DNA from 2 places in the Halomonas sp. HMF6819 genome. Region 2 is predicted to be linked to the other one. Evidence: predicted binding sites of a transcription regulator. Region 2 holds the regulator's gene; the other holds the start of a gene.

Region 1 (6,924 bases), on a different contig from region 2:
CACGCTGGCGTCGGCCTTCATGATCCAGCTCGGTATCTTCAGCCTGCCCGGTGGGTCGGAGCTGATGCTCGAGCAGCTCAGGCAGAGCTCGGCAGAGGTGGACAACATGCTCACCGAGTTCGCCCGCCAGGGCTACGACACCCAAGCGCTCGCCGCGCTGGTGGTCGGTGGGGTCACCGGGTTGATCGTGCTGTTGGCATCGATCGCCTGTCTGGCCCTGGGGCGCAGCTGGCAGGCCGGGCTTTATAACCCGGGCGGCTTTCGTGAAGAGTTTCACGCGCTGCGCTTGAGCCCTAAAGAGTTCGCGCTATTGGCGATTCTTGGCGTTGTGGCGCTGGTGCTCGGAGGCGAGGCGCTCCTGATCGTTGGCTGGGTGCCGCTGTTAGTGGCCGGCATTGCGTTAGTGCACGGATTTATTGGACTAAAGGGGATGAACGGGCTGTGGCTAGCGGTATTTTATGTACTGCTGATCACAACCTTGCCCACGATTCTCATTGTGCTGCTGTTGGGGCTGATTGATACTTTCGCGAACGTTCGCGCACGCCTTACCCGCAGCAATTGACTAGAGGTTTACGAGATGGAAGTCATTCTGCTCGACAAGATTGGTAAGCTGGGCGGCCTGGGTGACAAGGTCACTGTAAAGCCCGGTTACGGTCGTAACTACCTGGTACCGTACGGCCTGGCCGTACCGGCGACCAAAGAGAACGTTGAAGCGTTCGAAGCGCAGCGTGCCGAGCTCGAAGCTCAAGCCGCCGAGCGTAAATCAGAAGCCGAAGCGCGCGCTGAGCAGCTCAACGACATCGAACTGTCGCTGGTCTCCAAAGCGGGTGACGAAGGCAAGCTGTTTGGCTCGATCGGTCCGCGCGATCTGGCCGATGCGATCTCCTCTGCCGGCATCGATGTCGCCAAGAGCGAAGTTCGCATGCCCGAGGGCCCGATTCGTCAAACCGGCGAATACGACATTGCCCTGCACCTGCATGCCGAAGTGGATGCAACCGTACGCGTAGTGGTGGTTGCAGAGTAATCCCAACGGATGCTTTGCCACCTCCGGTGACGCCGAAAAGGGCGCGGGTTATCCCGCGCCCTTTGTTTTTATAACTCGTTTTTTAGACTCGTGTTTTTGCCTCGTTTTTATACTGCTTTAGGGGCGCAAGGAGTCGATTTTGCAAGGCCCTGCCTTGCAAAATCGTTTTCGCCACCGCCGGGTGCTAGGCGCCCGGCGGGCTCATGAGTAACATGGGGCCGCTTGTCAGTGACCCCGCACAGTACTATTGCCGCGTAAGATGCTATTGCCCGCGTAAGACGCTATCGAAAGGAGCCCGGGATGGATGAGTCCCCTGCGGATCAGGAAACGGCGGCGCTGAAGCTTCCGCCGCACTCGCTCGAGGCCGAGCAGTCGGTGCTTGGCGGGCTGATGCTCGACAATCAGGCCTGGGACAACGTCGCCGAGCGCCTGGCCGCGGACGATTTCTACCGCTACGAGCACCGGCTGGTGTTCAACGTCATGATCCACCTGGCCGAGTCTGGCCAGCCGCTGGACGTGATCACGCTGTCCGAGGCGCTGGAGGCGCGCGACCAGCTCGATAGCGTCGGCGGGCTCGGGTTTTTGGCCGAGCTTGCGCGCAACACGCCGTCGGCGAGCAATATTCGCGCCTACGCCGATATCGTGCGCGAGCGGGCCACGCTTCGAAAGCTGATTCGCGCGGCCAACCAGATCGCCGACGGTGCTTTCTCGCCTCAGGGCCGGCCCGCGGACGAGCTGTTGAACGAAGCCGAGCGGCTGGTGTTTCAGATTGCCGAGGAGCGCCCCAAAACCGGCGGGCCGATCGGCATGAGCGAGCTCCTCACCAAGGCCGTCGATCGTATCGACGAGCTTTTCAACATGAAAGGCGAGATGACCGGGCTCTCCTCCGGGTTTCGCGATCTCGACGAGATGACCTCGGGCTGGCAGCCCTCGGATCTGGTGATCATCGCCGGGCGCCCGTCGATGGGTAAGACCACCTTCGCCATGAACCTGGTTGAGCACGCTGTGATCTCGAGCGACAAGCCGGTGATGGTATTTTCCATGGAGATGCCCGCAGAGTCCCTGATGCTCAGGATGCTCTCGTCGCTTGGACGCATCGATCAGACCCGCGTGCGCTCGGGGCAGCTCGAGGACGAGGACTGGCCGCGGCTGACCTCGGCGGTGAACCTTCTCAAGGACAAGCAGCTGTTCATCGATGACACTGCCGCGCTTTCGCCCAACGAGATGCGCTCGCGGATCCGCCGCGTCGTGCGCGAACACGGCAACATGGCGCTGATCATGATCGACTACCTTCAGCTGATGCAGATCCCCGGCTTTTCGGAAAACCGTACCGGCGAGATCTCGGAGATTTCACGCTCACTCAAGGGGCTGGCGAAAGAGTTCGGCTGCCCGGTAGTGGCGCTTTCCCAGCTCAACCGCTCGCTGGAGCAGCGCCCCAACAAGCGCCCGGTCATGTCGGATCTGCGTGAATCCGGCGCCATCGAGCAGGACGCCGACGTCATCGCCTTCGTCTACCGCGATGAGGTTTACAACCCGGATAACCCGGATAACCAGGGGCTCGCCGAACTGATCATCGGCAAACAGCGTAACGGGCCGATCGGCACGGTTCATATGGCGTTCATCGGCAAATACACCCGCTTCGAGGATCTGGCCCCGGACAGCTACGGCCAAGCCTTCGGCGAATGACTTGAGCCACGGGGCGCAGCCCGTATAATGCCGCCCTTCAACGTGAAAACCGATGTGTAGGGTGATATCAGCGTGGGCGGCACGACCGAGTGCATTCATTGATCTCGGAGTGACCACGTTCGATCAAACGTTCAATCGACAGGAGCAGCGCATGGCTGGTGGTGGTTTTAAGCGAGGCAACAAAAAGCGTCTTCCCAAGCTCGAAGGCCGGGGTGAACTCGAGTCGCTGGAGCGCGAAGGGCCGTTCAAGGAGTGGCTGGGCATGCCGGATCTTTACCGCTACCACTTGGTGGTCAACGGCGAAGCTTTTAGCTACCAGACCGAAGACGGCGAGCTGCCCGTAGAAATCGGCGACAAGGTCGTGTTTCGATACAAAGAAACCAAGGGCGGCAACTGGATAGACCGTAACTCTCTGGGCAAGGCCATCGATCCTTCCCAGTATCAGTAGGCAGGCCAAAAAGGGCTTTTGGTGAGCCAGGTCTCTGATAAAAAACTCTTTTGTTACGTTGGCGCTTGGGCGCCTTAGTGAAGCGGCGAAATTTGCGCTACTGTTACCCTGATAGGGTAATAAAACTGTCATGGGGAGGCGTCAGGCTGTGCCTTATGACCACTAATAACAGGAGAGATTCATGGATTTGAACGAACTGAAAACCTTTGTTGAAGGCTCCAGCAATTTCGAGATACGGGTAATTACCCACTCGGGCAGCCGCTTTTACCAAGTCGAGCTCGAGGATGTCGAGGGTAGCCGACACATGTTGACCCAGCGCGGTAAGCCGATGCTGTTTCGCTCGCTGGACGACGTCTATCTCGAGCTCAAGCGGGCTGACATTCACCGCGCGTATCTGGTGCAGCACGTACCCCACGACGAGATGATCGGCCGCGCCGCGCACTACAGCGAGCCCTTGGCCTCGCGCATGCCGCTCGTTTTCTAACGCGGCGTTAGAGCCTCAAGTGGTTTCTCACCGAGAGTGTCTCGTTTGGCGCTTTTCCACCCACCGCCCCAGCCGTACGCGGTAGCGGGCAAACAAACGGTAGCCTGCATCCATCACCCCGCGCAGGCCCGGTAAGCAGGACATCCCTACCATCCGCCGGTAGCCCAGCACCGCATACAGGGCCCGGCTGGCTTCCATGCCGATATAACACTGCTCGTTTCGATCCTTGACGTGCAGTTTGCCCATCAGGTCATCGAAATTGCACCCCACGGTGGCGGCGTCGAACGTGCTGGCCTGAATATCCACCAGTTCGATGCGCTGGCGGCGCGGATGCTTTTCCAGCCAAGCGACCTCTTTCAGACAAAACGGGCAGTGGCCGTCGTAGTAGAGCGTCACCGGCGCGCGGGCGTTAAGGCTTTTAAAGCGTTGGCTGTTCACGTTAATGGCTCTTGTATCCTTGGGTGTGGTGTTTCTGGCCATAGCCCTGGCTGGTCGAGAGCTTGCGCAGAAAGCTTTCGGCCTGCTGGCGAATGGCGTCGCGCTTTTCGTCGCCCATTTTATTGAGGGAGCCGTAAATCAGCTTCATGCGCGGGTTCTGACTCAGACGCTTCTCGTTTTGCTCGAGAAAATGCCAGTAGAGGCTGTTGAACGGGCAGGCGTGGGTACCGGTCATCTGCTTGGGCGAGTAGCGACAGTTGGCGCAGTGATCCGACATGCGATCGATGTACTTGCCCGAGGCGCAGTAGGGCTTGGAGCCCATCAGGCCGCCGTCGGCGTGCAGCACCATACCGAGCGTGTTGGGAAGCTCGACCCATTCGCTGGCGTCGGCGTAAACGGCCAGGTACCAGTCGCAAAGCGCCTCCGGTTTGACCCCACATAAAAGCGCGAAATTGCCCGTGACCATCAGCCGCTGGATGTGGTGGGCGTAGGCGTTGTCGATGGTCATCTGAATTGCGCGGTTCATGCAGCGCATGTCCGTCTGCGCGTCCCAGTATAAATCCGGCAGTTCGCGGCGAAAGTTGAGTCGATTCTCGCGCTTATAGTCTGGCATCTGCGTCCAGTAGAGTCCGCGCACGTACTCCCGCCAGCCCAGTATCTGACGGATGAACCCCTCCACGGCGTTGATCGGCGCGTTGCCTTCGGCATAGCTTTTTTCGGCGGCCTTACACACCTCTAAAGGCGACAGCAGGCCGATGTTCATCGCCGCCGAGAGCCGTGAGTGGTAGAGAAGCGGGTCGCTGTCGCTGATCGCGTCCTGATAGCGGCCAAAATCCGGCAGCGCCTCGTCGATGAAGTGCTTGAGATCCGCCAGCGCCTGGCGGCGCGTGACCGGCAGGTTGAAGTTATCGATGCTGCCCATGTGATCGCTGAAATGGCGCGCGGCATCGGCCAGTGCCTCTTTGGTGATCGCATCCTGACCGTGCTGGGGCAGGGTGGGAAAGCTTTTCTGGCCTTTCAACGGCTCGCGGTTGTCGTGATCGAAATTCCACTGGCCGCCGGCGGGCTCGCCGTCTTCCATCAAAAGACCGGTGCGCTTTCGCTGCTCGCGGTAGAAGTACTCCATGCGCGGCTGCTTGCGCCCTCTGATCCACTCGGCGAACTCGTCCGGGGTGGTAAAAAAGCGCGTGTCCTCACCGAGCAGCCAGGGAAGCTTCGCGCTTTGGCGATCCTGCATCGCCTCCCACAGGCGCCACTCGCCGGGGCGGGTGGCGTGGATTTCGTCGCAGCCGTGAGCGCGCGCCAGCCGCTCGGCTTCATCGAGCAGCGAGTGGGTATTCTGCTCGTCGTCGAGACGGCTGTAGGCCACGTGAAACCCTTTCTCCTCGAGCGCTTTTGCGAAGTGGCGCATTGCCGATAAAAACAGGCCGATCTTGTGGATATGGTGGGGGACGTAGCGCGCTTCTTCCTTCACCTCGCAAAGCGCCACTACGGCGTTTTCCGGGGTGTTTTGCAGCAGCGGAAGCGATAGCGACAGCTGGTCGCCAAAGACCAGCAGCAGCGGCTTGGACATAAGTTGATCCATAGTTATACGAATAGTGTTCATAGTATAACTTCATGCCGCCACTTTGCTGAAAAGTGATAAGCTTTGGCGACTCAATCTGCAGGAGATGGCCATGAGCGACACCGTTTCGAAAGACGCACCCGGCGAAGGGCGCTTGACCCACGCGCCGGCCTCGCACCCGCCGGTGGCCCGCAAACGGGTCGGCGTGGTGCTGGCCAACCTGGGCACGCCGGACAATACCGACTACTGGTCCATGCGGCGCTATCTCAACGAGTTTCTCTCGGACAAGCGGGTGGTGGATTACGCCGACTGGAAGTGGCAGCCGCTGCTGCAAACCATCATCTTGACCAAGCGGCCGTTCTCGTCGGGTAAAGCGTACAGAAGCATATGGAACACCGAGCGCGACGAAAGCCCGCTTCGCACCATTACGCGCGCTCAGACCGAGAAAATTACGGCGCGCCTGAAAGCGCTGTTCGGCGACGACGTCGAAGTGGACTACTGCATGCGCTACGGCAACCCTTCCACATCCAGCGTGCTCGAGCGTATGCAGCAAAAGGGCTGCGAGCGGATCGTCTTTTTTCCGCTCTACCCGCAGTACGGCTCGCCCACCACGGCGACCGCCAACGACCAGGCGTTTCGCAGCCTGATGAAGATGAAGTGGCAGCCGGCGCTTCGTACCGTGCCGGCCTATTTCGACCACCCAAGCTACTTGAGGGCACTGGCCAACTCCGTCGAGGAGGCCTACTCAGGGTTTGCGACGCGCCCCAGCAAGCTGGTCGCAAGCTATCACGGCGTGCCTGAGCGCTATCTGCTCGAAGGCGACCCTTACCACTGCCACTGTCAGAAAACCACGCGGCTCCTGCGCGAAACCCTGGGGTTCGACGCAAGCGATATCGATACCGCCTTTCAATCCCAGTTCGGCCCGGAGAAGTGGGTGGGGCCGGCGACCGTCGACCACGTGGCCGAGCTTGCCCGGCAGGGGCACTCGCATATCGCCGTGCTTTCGCCTGCGTTCTCGGCGGACTGCGTCGAAACGCTGGAGGAAATTCAGGAGGAGATTCGCGAGAGCTTTCTCCACGCCGGCGGCGAAACCTTTAGCTATATCCCTTGTTTGAACGACCGCGACGATCACGTAGAGGCGCTGGTCGAGATCATCCAAAACGAGCTGGGGGGCTGGCTTTCAACGCGCGAGTGACGAAATAATGTGAATGATTTCAATCGCTAAAATAGCAGGCTAAATAAAGTGGCGAACCCGCTCAAGGGCGGGCTATGTGGAAACG
Region 2 (6,924 bases):
CGGTGGCCAGCACCAGCGCCTCGAAGCCCACATGCTCGCCGTCTTCGAGGGTCGCCCGGCGGCGGCCGCTATCGATAGCGACGGCGTGAGTATTCGATAACAGCGTGGCGTCGAGCTCGTCGGCGACGCTGGCGGCGCTTTTTTTGGCAAGCTTCTCCGGTGTCAGGCGCTTGCCAAAGCCCGTCGAGAGCAGCGGCTTGCTGTACTCATCGCCGCTATCACCGCTTACCAGGGTGATTGAGCGGCTGTCACCCAATCTTCGCAGCTCGCGGGCCAGGCCGATACCGGCCATGCCGGTACCGATGATGAGCAGATCCACCGGCGCATCGGTTTGAGAGAAAGAGTCGGCCATGCCTTCACCAGACGTTGGAATTCGAGGGCTCGAGACGCGGATGTTCTCGAGAAAAGCGCGTTGGGCCATCATGTTACACTAGCTTTTATGACTTGACCGCTCTGGAGGTCGCGTGGCGACACACACTCAGCAGGTAGCGCTTTTTCCGTGCTGGCAACCCGTTTCGGCGCTGCGTCCGGCCATGAGCGCGCCCTGGTGGCGGTGGGTCGCCTCCACCGATTCGCTGACCGCACGGCTGATCGCGGCGGGTGCCCCCGGTGCGTTTCGGGTGCGGCTGCTCCGCCAGGGCGTCGGCGTACCCGAGCGCGACGAAGCGCGGGCGCTCGGCCTTGCTCCGCGCCGGCTTGCCTGGTGTCGTGAGGTGGCGCTGTGCGTGAATGGCGCGCCTTGGGTCGTGGCTCGCTCGGTGGCGCCGCTGTCGCAGCTCCAGGGGCTGCACCTCGAGCGTTTGGGCGAGCGCTCGCTGGGTAGCTGGCTGTTTCGCCAGCCGGGCCTTAAGCGCGGCGCGCTTTATGCCACCGGCCAGCGTCCGGCGTTCGCTCATCGCCAGGCGCCGGAGCTTTCGAGCGTCTGGGCGCGGCGTTCGATCTTCTACCACGGCGGGCTGTCGCTTTTGGTGCAGGAAGCGTTTTTATCGACCATGGCGTATGAACCCGATCTGGCTTCGCGCTAAGCTGGGCGCGCGTTTTATCTTCGAGAGGTAAGCATGGACCGTTCTCTGCTGCGCCCGACCGGCTGGTCCCGGGCGGGTGATTTCATCACGCTGATGCGCCTTGATCGGCCCATCGGGACCTGGCTTTTGATGTGGCCCACGCTTTGGGCGCTGTGGATCGCCGCCGAGGGGGTGCCGGGGCGCGGGGTGCTGTTGATCTTTATCGCCGGCGTCTACTCCATGCGCGCGGCCGGGTGCGTGGTGAACGACTACGCCGATCGCCACTTCGACGGCCACGTCAAACGCACCAAAAACCGGCCGCTGGCCACCGGGCGCATCGGCGAAGCCGAAGCCAAGGTACTGTTCATCGCGCTGGTGGCGGTGTCGTTCATTTTGGTGCTGTTGACCAACTGGTTTACCGTGTTGCTGTCGGTGGGCGGGCTTTTGCTTGCCGCCACGTATCCGTTCATGAAGCGCTATACCCACTTTCCCCAAGTGGTGCTCGGTGCGGCGTTCTCCTGGGCGATCCCCATGGCCTTTGGCGCGGTTCTTGGCCACGTGCCGCTCATGGTGTGGGTGCTTTTTCTGGCCAACGTGCTGTGGACCATCGCCTATGACACCCAGTACGCCATGGTGGACCGCGACGACGACTTGAAGATCGGCATCAAATCCACCGCGGTGCTGTTTGGCCAGGCCGACCGGCTCATTATTGGTCTGCTGCAAGCAGCCACGCTGTTACTGCTGGCCTGGGTAGGGTGGGCCGTCAACCTGGGGGGCTTTTTCTGGCTGGGCCTGGTGGCCATGGCGGCCACCTTCGTGCATCAGCAGCGCCTGATCGTTCACCGCGAGCGCGCGGCGTGCTTCCAGGCGTTTTTGAACAATCACTGGTCGGGGCTTTTGCTCTTCGCCGGGCTCGTCTTGAGCTTTTGGCCGGTCACGGGCTAAGGTGGCGACAGTCGGTGTCATAAAACTGTCACTCGCTCATGGTGTGATTGTCACCGATATGTCATCGACCACTTCGCCTGGACACCGTGAGGCCCGACCATGACCGCCAAAACCGTTTTGATCGTCGACGATGAAGCGCCGATTCGCGAGATGATCGCGGTGGCGCTGGAGATGGCGGACTATCGCGTGCTCGAAGCCGATAACGCCCAGGATGCCCACGCGCTGGTCGTCGACAACCAGCCGGATCTGCTGCTGCTCGACTGGATGATGCCCGGTACCAGCGGCATCGAACTGGCCCGCCGCCTCAAGCGCGAAGAGGCCACCGCCGAGCTTCCGATCATCATGCTCACCGCCAAGGGAGAGGAAGACAACAAAATCCAGGGGCTCGAGGCCGGCGCCGACGACTACATTACCAAGCCGTTCTCTCCCAGGGAGCTGGTCGCGCGCCTTAAAGCGGTACTGCGCCGTACGACACCGCGCGGCATGGAAGATCCTGTGGAGATCAACGGCCTGCTGCTCGACCCGGTAAGCCATCGGGTCAGTGCTCACGGCAAGGCGCTCGACATGGGGCCGACCGAGTACCGCCTACTGCAATTTTTCATGACCCACCAGGAGCGCGCCTATACCCGCAGCCAGCTGCTGGATCAGGTATGGGGCGGCAACGTCTACGTCGAAGAGCGCACCGTGGACGTTCACATTCGCCGCCTGCGCAAGGCTTTGGGCGATGCCCATCAGAACCTGATTCAGACGGTGCGCGGCACGGGCTACCGCTTCTCTGCCCGGGGCTAACGCGTGCACCTGTGGAGCCGGGAACTCTGGCGAATCGCCTGGCTTGCCACGCTCGGTATCATCATGGGCTGGCTGTTTGGCGCGCCGGGGTTTGGCCTCGCCGCCGGGCTCGGGGTGTGTCTTTTCTACCACCTGCGCCAGCTACGCGCGCTTTACCTGTGGCTGACGCTGACGCCAAGTGAAGAGCCGCCTGCCGGCCCCGGGCTCTGGGGCGAGCTTCTGGACCGTCTCTACCGCTACCAGAAAAGTCAGCGCATCACCCAGGGCCGCCTCAGAGCTACCCTTGCGCGTATTCAGGAGTCGTCGGAGGCGATGCGCGACAGCGTGGTCATGCTCGACCGTCACGGTGATTTGGAGTGGTGGAACAGCGCCGCCACGCAGATGATGGGGCTTCAAACCGCCCATGACCGCGGCCAGCACATCACCAATTTGCTGCGCGACCCCGCTTTTGTGCGTTACTTCTCATCCCGCGAATATAGTGAGCCCCTAACGCTCACCTCGCCCATCGACGAACGGCGCATTCTCGAGTATCAGATCACGCTTTACGGCGACGATGAGCGGCTTTTGATGGCGCGTGATATCACTCGGCTACACCGGCTGGAGCAGATGCGCCAGGATTTCGTCGCCAACGTCTCCCACGAGCTGCGCACACCCTTGACCGTACTCTCTGGCTATCTGGAAACCTACAGCGATCTGAGCGATCAGTTGCCGCCAAGGCTTGGCCGCAGCGTCGCTCAGATGCAGGCGCAAACCCTGCGCATGCAGAATCTGGTCGACGACTTGCTGCTGCTTTCGCGCCTCGAGATCGATCAGGGCGGCAAGGATCATCAGCCGCTGGCGCTAGGCCCGCTGCTGGAAAGCGTGTGCCAGGACGCTCGGGCGCTTTCTGGCCAGCAGCATGAAACGCCCCAGCAGATCACGCTCGAGATCGAAAGTGACGCGCGGCTGATCGGCAGCGAGCAGGAGCTGCGAAGTGCGGTGTCCAACCTGGTATTCAACGCCGTGCGCTACGCCCCGGGGGGCAGTACGATTACGCTTCGCTACGCCGAGCTCGCCGAAGGTGGGGCCTGTCTCGAGGTCAGCGACGACGGCCACGGCATCGACCCGGTGCATATTCCACGGCTGACCGAGCGTTTTTATCGCGTCGACAAGGGCCGCAGCACGGCCACTGGCGGTACCGGTCTTGGGCTTGCCATCGTCAAGCACGTGCTGCTTCGCCACGACGGGCGGCTTTCGATCGAAAGCCGCCCGGGCCTGGGCGCGACCTTTTGCTGTATTTTTCCCGCCGCTCGCCTGAGCTGACCCTATCTCAAAATAACGCTTGTACAAGTGTGTCAATATGGCATGAAAGAGTGGTACAGCTTCGCGCATGTGCCATTTTTAGTCACTATAGAGGCGTTAATCAGTCTAAATAAATCCCCTTGTACAGGTCTTGTAATATTTTATGTTATTGATTTTAAATGTTTTTAACTTTTAATTTGATTTATGGCACAGGCTCTGCAAAGCTTTAAGCAAGAAAGACAGCTGCTTCAAAGTAGTCCGCCGTAAGGCACTCTTTCTTACTTTAAGCGGTACCACAGCAATTCAGGAGGTGGAATATGATGTCCAAGGAGCTACTCAAGAAAGCTGGTGTCGTAGGTATTGCGTTTGGTCTGTTGGCAAGCCCGATGGCCTTTGCAGATACTACTGATCACCCGTCTATCGATGAGAACCAGGACAGCATGGTCGAGCAGGATGGTACGCAAGATCATGGCGTCAATATGAACACCAACGAGAGCCCTGACTACACACAGGAAGAGCTCACGACCGATCACCATACTCAAGGCCCGAACGACGAAACGATCGGCGAGCCTGATTCCATGGGTACGGCCCCGGATTCAGTAGGCGAGACCGATGAAGGTGCTGAAATGTCACCGGAAGAAGTCGTCGAGAAAAATTCCGAGTCCTAAGCAAACGCTTTAAGTAACATTTGTTTGCAATTTCGGTACAAAGTATTACGCTTACGGAGTGAGCAAAAGAAGGGGCAAGGATGTCCCATTGCACGGATGCTCACCGATTCAAGGAATGAATCAAGCGAAGATCAAAACGTTTGTCAGGGTAGATTCCAAGGTTGGAGACCCGCACAAGGATTGGAAGCTTACGTTACGTATCGAAATCGCTAAACTAGATCCAGACCCCGCCCTTTGCGGGGTCTAATTTTTTGTGGGTACTTTTTTTGTTGAGGGTAATGGCGGGTTTTCATTTTAGGTAGTAGCAAGGCCCCCAGCGCTTGGGAAACCGCAAGGCGTTTGACCGTAAGCCGCTTTTAACGAGCAGGCAGTCTTTCAAGATCACGGTAGTGCGCGTCCCACATCAACACGGCTCCGGCGACCGCCCCTGGCAGCAGGAAAAGATTGGCCAGCGGTATCCAGGTAATCAGCGTGACCAGGCCCCCGTAACTCATGCTGGGCCACCAGCGCGCGCTCAGCCGTCGGCGCATCTCCTTAAAGCTCACCTTGTTGTTATCCATCGGATAGTCCAGATAGGTGATCGCCATCACCCACGCGGAAAACAGCGCCCATAAAAAGGGGGCCGCCAGGTTGAGCCCGGGAATCCAACTGAATACGAACAAAAGCGCGACCCTGGGCAGGATGTAGCGCAGCTTGACGAGCTCGCGGCCCACCGCGTCGAGCGCCGTTTTACCCAAACCGCGATCATCCAGCGGCTCGACGCCGGTCGCGGTGCGCTCCACGCGCGCGGCGAGAAACCCGTAAAACGGCGCGGCGATAAAATGGGTCACCAGCGTGAAGGTGAAAAAGATCGCCACCAGCAGGCTCAAAACGAACAGCGGCCAAAGCAGCCAGTCGAGCCAATCAAGCCAGGTGGGAATGCTTGCCATGGCATGGTCCAGCCAGCCGGAAAAACGCCGTGCGGTGAAGCTTGCAAGGCCGATGTAGACGATCAGATTGATGAGAATGGGGAGAAAGACGTAGCGCCGTTGCCCCTTTTGATACACCAGGCGCAGCCCCTGGCTCAGTGCGGAAACCGCAGTCAGCATGGTTGATCCTTTCGCAATACGCCCGACGAAAAGCGTGGGTTAAGAAGCCGGGCGTATTGCAGAATCAACGCGCTAAAAGGTCAAGGCTTTTTTAGCATCTGCTGGTCGACGCTGTCCGGCGCGCTGTGGCGAATATCGAGCCCCTTGACGAGGTAAACCACGTACTCGGCCAGGTTGTTGGCGTGATCGCCCACGCGCTCCAGCGCCCGCAGCACCCACATGATGCTGAGTACCGGCGTGATCGAGCGCGAATCCTCCATCATGAAGGTCATCAGCGAGCGCATGGCGCTACCGTACTCGTCGTCAACGGATTCGTCCTCGCGCACTACCTGCATGGCAAGCTCGGTATCGAAGCGGGCAAAGGCGGTGAGCGCATCGCGCAGCATCTTGCGCACGTGCTCGCTGATGTGGCGCACCTCGACCAGGCCCCGCACGGTGCTGGCGTTTTCCGAAAGGAGCAGCGCGTTGCGGGCGATTTTGCTCGCTTCGTCGCCGATACGCTCGAGATCCGAGGTGGCACGAATCACCGCCAGCACCAGGCGCAGATCCGATGCCGCCGGCTGACGCCTGGCCAGCACGCGGGTGCACTCCTCGTCGATCTGCAGCTGCAAATCGTTGACCTGGCGGTCGTTGTCGCGCACTTCTTCGGCCAAGTGGCTGTCGTTTTCCAGCAGCGCGTGTACGGCGTTTTGCACCTGTTTTTCGACCAGTCCGCCCATGGCCATCAGGTGGGTTTTTAGCTCCTCGAGCTCCTGATTGAACTGGCGCGAAATATGCTGGCTATGGGTATCGCTTGTAATATCCATCGAGCCCTCCTGAGGGTCGGGTGGGTCAAATGACCCGGCCGGTAATGTAGTTTTCGGTACGCGGTCGTTGGGGGTTGGTGAACACCTGATCGGTCGGGCCGTACTCGACGAGCTCGCCGCTGTGTAGAAAGGCGGTGTAGTCGGATACCCGCGCGGCCTGCTGCATGTTGTGGGTCACCAGAATCAGCGTTAGCTCGTTTTTGAGATTGCGTATCAGCTCCTCGATCTTGAGCGTGGAGATCGGGTCCAGCGCCGAGGCCGGCTCGTCGAGCAGCAGCACTTCCGGCTTGACCGCCAGCGTGCGCGCGATCACCAGTCGCTGCTGCTGGCCGCCGGAGAGCTG

Evidence for each region. Region 2 encodes PhoB, which activates phosphate uptake and scavenging genes when phosphate is short. Its sites were predicted from a motif close to TGTCATANNNNTGTCANA; they were not measured.
Region 1: a site for PhoB is predicted at 3,274-3,291, ahead of ACGLWX_RS03530 (DUF6482 family protein). Genes of this name have one in related genera too.

Annotation. Positions count from the first base shown of each region.
Region 1 covers NZ_JBIQVY010000001.1:777,418-784,341, reverse strand. Annotated here, with positions in the region: gene ACGLWX_RS03550 (hypothetical protein) at 1-562, shown strand, start outside; gene rplI (50S ribosomal protein L9) at 578-1,024, shown strand; gene dnaB (replicative DNA helicase) at 1,325-2,710, shown strand; gene ACGLWX_RS03535 (hypothetical protein) at 2,862-3,158, shown strand; gene ACGLWX_RS03530 (DUF6482 family protein) at 3,340-3,642, shown strand; gene ACGLWX_RS03525 (thiol-disulfide oxidoreductase DCC family protein) at 3,670-4,080, opposite strand; gene ACGLWX_RS03520 (cryptochrome/photolyase family protein) at 4,082-5,653, opposite strand; gene hemH (ferrochelatase) at 5,757-6,839, shown strand.
Region 2 covers NZ_JBIQVY010000003.1:145,043-151,966, forward strand. Annotated here, with positions in the region: gene ACGLWX_RS10740 (NAD(P)/FAD-dependent oxidoreductase) at 1-352, opposite strand, end outside; gene ACGLWX_RS10745 (chorismate--pyruvate lyase family protein) at 465-1,025, shown strand; gene ubiA (4-hydroxybenzoate octaprenyltransferase) at 1,059-1,949, shown strand; gene phoB (phosphate regulon transcriptional regulator PhoB) at 2,049-2,738, shown strand; gene phoR (phosphate regulon sensor histidine kinase PhoR) at 2,742-4,040, shown strand; gene ACGLWX_RS10765 (hypothetical protein) at 4,337-4,687, shown strand; gene cysZ (sulfate transporter CysZ) at 5,044-5,775, opposite strand; gene phoU (phosphate signaling complex protein PhoU) at 5,856-6,581, opposite strand; gene pstB (phosphate ABC transporter ATP-binding protein PstB) at 6,607-6,924, opposite strand, start outside.